2 regions of the Shewanella sp. CAL98-MNA-CIBAN-0140 genome follow, and region 2 is predicted to be linked to the other one. Evidence: riboswitches for the same ligand, from Rfam matches in the RefSeq annotation. Region 2 holds a riboswitch; the other holds the start of a gene.

Region 1 (2,494 bases), on a different contig from region 2:
TACATCATCTTTATTAGGTAAACCCAGGTGCTCTTTGGGGGTGACATAACACAACATTGCCACGCCGTACCAGGCCATCATGGCAGCACCAATCCCCGAGGTGAAATGATCATAACCAGGAGCAATATCGGTGGTTTGTGGGCCTAAGGTATAAAATGGCGCTTCGTCACAATGGGCTAATTGTTTTTCCATATTGACTTTAATCAGCTGCATCGGCACATGACCAGGGCCTTCAATAATCGTTTGCACGTCATATTGCCATGCAATTTTAACTAACTCACCTAGGGTTGCTAATTCTGCAAATTGGGCTTCATCATTGGCATCGGCAATAGAGCCGGGGCGCATGCCATCGCCTAATGACAACGACACATCATATTGAGCACAAATTTGGCAAATATCGCGAAAATGTTCATATAAGAAACTTTCTTTATGGTGGCTTAAACACCACTTAGCCATAATAGAACCGCCACGCGACACAATACCGGTTAAGCGTTTAGCCGTCATCGGCACATAACGCAATAACACGCCGGCGTGGATAGTAAAATAATCCACTCCCTGCTCAGCTTGTTCAATTAAGGTATCTCTAAACACTGACCAATTAAGATCTTCAGCAACCCCATTAACCTTTTCTAATGCTTGATAAATGGGGACTGTGCCAATAGGCACTGGAGAATTACGAATAAGCCATTCACGCGTTTCATGAATATAGCGCCCTGTCGATAAGTCCATTACCGTATCTGCGCCCCAACGAGTGGACCACACCAGTTTTTCAACTTCTTCTTCAATTGAAGATGTCACTGCTGAATTGCCAATATTGGCATTCACTTTAACCAAAAAGTTACGCCCAATAATCATAGGTTCAGTTTCTGGGTGATTAATATTAAGCGGAATAATCGCTCGACCTCGAGCCACTTCATCGCGAACAAATTCAGGGGTAATTAACTGGCCGATATGCGCGCCAAAAGCTTCCCCAGGTGCTTTTTGAGTCAGTACACTGTCTGTAACCTCACTGCGAGCCATGTTTTCACGAATGGCAATATACTCCATTTCTGGGGTGATAATGCCTTGGCGAGCATAGTGCATTTGGGTCACACATTTGCCTGTTTTAGCGAGTTTCGGGGCAACAAGAGCATCAAAACGTAAATGGTCTACACCATCGTCGGCGAGTCTTTGCTGCGTAAAACCAGAACTTGCTGCGGATAATTGTTCGGTGTCAGCACGTTCATCAATCCAAGCTTGGCGAATTTTAGCCAAACCTTGGCGGACGTTGATATTGGCTCGGGGATCAGAATAAGCACCGGCACAGTCGTACACCATAATAGGCGGATTAGCTTGCTTGATGGGCTCGGCATCGCTGCCACCCATCACGGTATCAGATTGATTAACTTGGCGCATAGCAACATTAATGTCCGCGCGGCTGCCGGGTAAATAGACTTTTTCAGAATTAGGGTGTTGTAACGGTTTAAGGGTATCTATAAATTGTTGAGCGTTAGCTCGAGTTTGACGACGGTTTGGATTTGACATTAGCAACCTCATTATTAAGAGTAGAGTTGCTTGTCTGGAGAGGTGTTGATAGCAGCAGTGAACAATACAAACGCTATTGTTCACGTTAATAATCATATGTAAAAAATAGTAAAATAATAACCTAACAGGATATCAAAACCGATAAATAGACCCGGGATTAAGCATCACTTATTCTGTTGTTAATACTTTATTTATCTTCCTCAATAATCATGATTATTACGCTTGTTTCCTTCGCAGGTTCTAGCCTGATCAGGTTCAACGGATCCCGAATAAACGGTCTCAGCCATAATGGCACTCCGACAAGATGTCCGCCAGTATAAGCAAGCTTGTATCAAAATAACAAGACCTTAATGTGTAAATAGTACCAATATCATCACTTATCGGCGTAGTGGATAGCCTGACTCATGTGTCATTAAAATATTAACTCATCCTATGACGCAAGTTTAAACAAAGGTGCGACAATATGCCGCATTTATTAAGTTTATTAGCAGGTTATAATTTTTTCAAATCTCATATGTACCATTAATAGCATTCATCAATGGTACATATCCTTGACCGAAAAAGGTGATCGTTTTGACAAAATCGACTGAGCAAACACTTAATGTATTAAGCAATACTCCTTGGCTTTACTCATCAATCGCATTGGCGATCAGTGTTGCCATTACGCCACAAGTGATAGCTAAGCAGTACACTGCACAAGATAGCTCTCGCATTGAACACGTCACGGTACACGGACAACAAACTGCACATAAAGACCTGTTAGGCTCAGCAGAAAATCTACTCAAAAAACAAGGCGTCGATTTTTCACAAGCCGGTGGCGTATCAGCCTTACCTATTTTAAATGGCATGATGGGCGATCGCATTAAGATACTTATTGATGGCAGCGACATTACCGCATCATGTGCCAATCACATGAATCCGCCGCTCTCCTATGTGTCTGCAAATCAAATCAGTTCTGCGCAGGTGGTCG
Region 2 (2,494 bases):
TTATGCAAGCCAAGAAAGTGCCTAAAATTGTCGATTTTTCAATTGATTATTTACGCGCAGGTTTGCATCAAGATACCTTTGCTGAATGTAAAATTACCCGTCAAGGTCGTCGGGTGGCAAATGTAAGCATGAACTGCTGGCAAACCAACCGAAAGCAACTTATTGCCACAGCACGAGCTCATTTTTTATTAGATTAGCCATGCCTTGGATCTTTATTAAGCCACGGCTATAATTGCATCGGTTTTGAGGGGGATATTGTATGAAACTAGCTTCATTATGGTTTATCGCGACAACATTGCTACTGAGTGCCTGCGCGCATAATACCGCGGGCATCGCAGTGGATTCTGCGGGGCAAGTGAGGGTTGATAACTCATCGTTTGCTAATGAGGTCGCTGTGGTGGATATTTCAGCCATTATGATCGCTGATTTAATTAAAGCTTCAGCCTTAATTCAAAGTCAATCGAGTACTGACTTGCGCCTACAATATAAATTCACTTGGTTTGATGCCAGTGGATTGACGGTTGAAGATGAAGCAAGCAGTTGGAAGTCGATTAAATTACATGGCAAGCAGCAGTTACAAGTCAGTGCGGTTGCCCCCAATGCGCAAGCGACACGATTTGAGATTTATGTGCGTGAAACCTTCTCTTATTAATATCATCGCGACGTTATTGAAGAGGTTTACGTGATGTGACCAAGCCTGGTAGTTAATAAATTGCATCGTTACGTTATCAAATTGTATTGTAGCGAGTGTAATCATACAGGAGTTAGTTTATAATCGTGATCGCCAAGGGGTGTTCAGTAAAACCTGAACTGAGATGTCTGTATGACGAACCCTTAGAACCTGATCCGGCTTATACCGGCGTAGGAATGGGCCACACTATCGTTAGGTGCACCTCTTATTCTCTACTCTTGCCGGATCTCAAAATAATCATTTGAGGTCCTATGTTCACGATAAATCCTACTACGTTACACCAGACACCCATAGCATTAGCTGTTTTTGCAGCGTTAAGCTCGCCGATTGTTATGGCTAAAACTGCTGATATCGAAAGCGTCACCCCCGAATATGAAAAAATGGAAGTCATTATTGTTAATGCTGATTTTAGTAATATCAGTCTTGATAAAATGCCCTCTAGCGTGACCGTCATTGACGCTCAACAACTTGAAGATGAAGGCGCACAACATTTCGAAGATGTGCTTAACTCTATCGCTAACTTTAATTGGTCCGGCGGCAGCTCTCGTCCTAAATATTTTCAAATTCGCGGCGTTGGTGAGCAAGAACAATATCAAGGCGCACCTAACTCATCAGTTGGTTTTGTGGTCGATGACATCGACTTATCTGGCCTTGGTATGGTGTCGAGCATGTACGACATGCAGCAGGTGGAAGTCTTACGTGGTCCACAAGGCACCCAATATGGTGCCAACGCGTTAGCCGGATTAATTTACTTAAAAAGCAATGACCCCACTGAATCGTTTGAGCATGGTGCAAAAGTCAGCTTAGGTGATGATAATCTTGCTACTCTTTCTGGTTTCAGCTCCGGTCCGCTAAATGATTCAGGCAAATTGCTCTATCGAGTATCGTTAGAGCAACATAACCAAAACGGCTACCGTGACAACCTTTATCTTAATCGCGACGATACCAATGAACGTGACGAGTTAACTGCCAGAGCTAAATTACGTTGGTATGCTACCGACGATCTGCAAGTTGATTTAACCTTGTTACATGCAAATTTTGATAATGGCTATGATGTGTGGACATTGGATAATAATCGCAGCAACACCTTAACCGACCAACCCGGCATCGATACCCAAAAAACCACAGGGGCTGGGATTAAGTTTATTTATACTGGTGTGCAAACATTTGACTTCACCTCGTTAACCTCATTCGCGCAAACCAACCACCATAATGGTTATGATGGCGATTGGGCTAATTCCGATTATTGGGCAAGTAAAGCTTGTACGGCTTATGATGCCGATGGTGTCGTTAATGTTACCGAACCTTGTGTTTATGATTATACCTGGGATAAAGAGGGTGACCGCAAAACCTTAACTCAAGAGTTTCGTCTATCGTCAAAAAATGGCGGACGAATTTGGGCAGATAGCACCGACTGGTTAGTGGGTGTGTATGCGATGAATTTGAAAGAAGATAATGACTTATATTCAGAATACAACACTTATCCAGATGAAGTGCTGCAGTCAAGTTACGATGCGACCAACTATGCAGTATTTGGTCAGTTAGACAGTCATTTAGGCGATGATTATTTATTGTCTACAGGATTACGATTAGAGCGTCGTGATAGTGATTACAGTGACAGTAATAAGGATGGTTTTGCCCCGTCAGAAGATATGTGGGGGGGCCATATTGCATTATCAAAAGTTATTAATGCGGATCATAATGCCTATGTTCGTATCGCCCGGGGTTATAAAGCGGGTGGATTTAATATGACATTACCTGCCCAATTGTCTGACAAGAAAGAGTTCGATACTGAGATCCTAT

Evidence for each region. Region 2 has a riboswitch for thiamine pyrophosphate ahead of AAEY93_RS00250 (TonB-dependent receptor). Riboswitches for the same ligand answer to the same signal wherever they lie in the genome.
Region 1: linked by a shared signal. The riboswitch ahead of thiC (phosphomethylpyrimidine synthase ThiC) and the one ahead of AAEY93_RS00250 (TonB-dependent receptor) in region 2 are both predicted to bind thiamine pyrophosphate.

What each region holds. Positions count from the first base shown of each region.
Region 1 covers NZ_JBEOPI010000024.1:31,050-33,543, forward strand. The annotation lists gene thiC (phosphomethylpyrimidine synthase ThiC) at 1-1,524, opposite strand, end outside; TPP riboswitch at 1,734-1,833, opposite strand; gene AAEY93_RS13335 (TonB-dependent receptor) at 2,098-2,494, shown strand, end outside.
Region 2 covers NZ_JBEOPI010000001.1:57,751-60,244, forward strand. The annotation lists gene AAEY93_RS00240 (PaaI family thioesterase) at 1-197, shown strand, start outside; gene AAEY93_RS00245 (YcfL family putative periplasmic lipoprotein) at 260-652, shown strand; TPP riboswitch at 778-885, shown strand; gene AAEY93_RS00250 (TonB-dependent receptor) at 943-2,494, shown strand, end outside.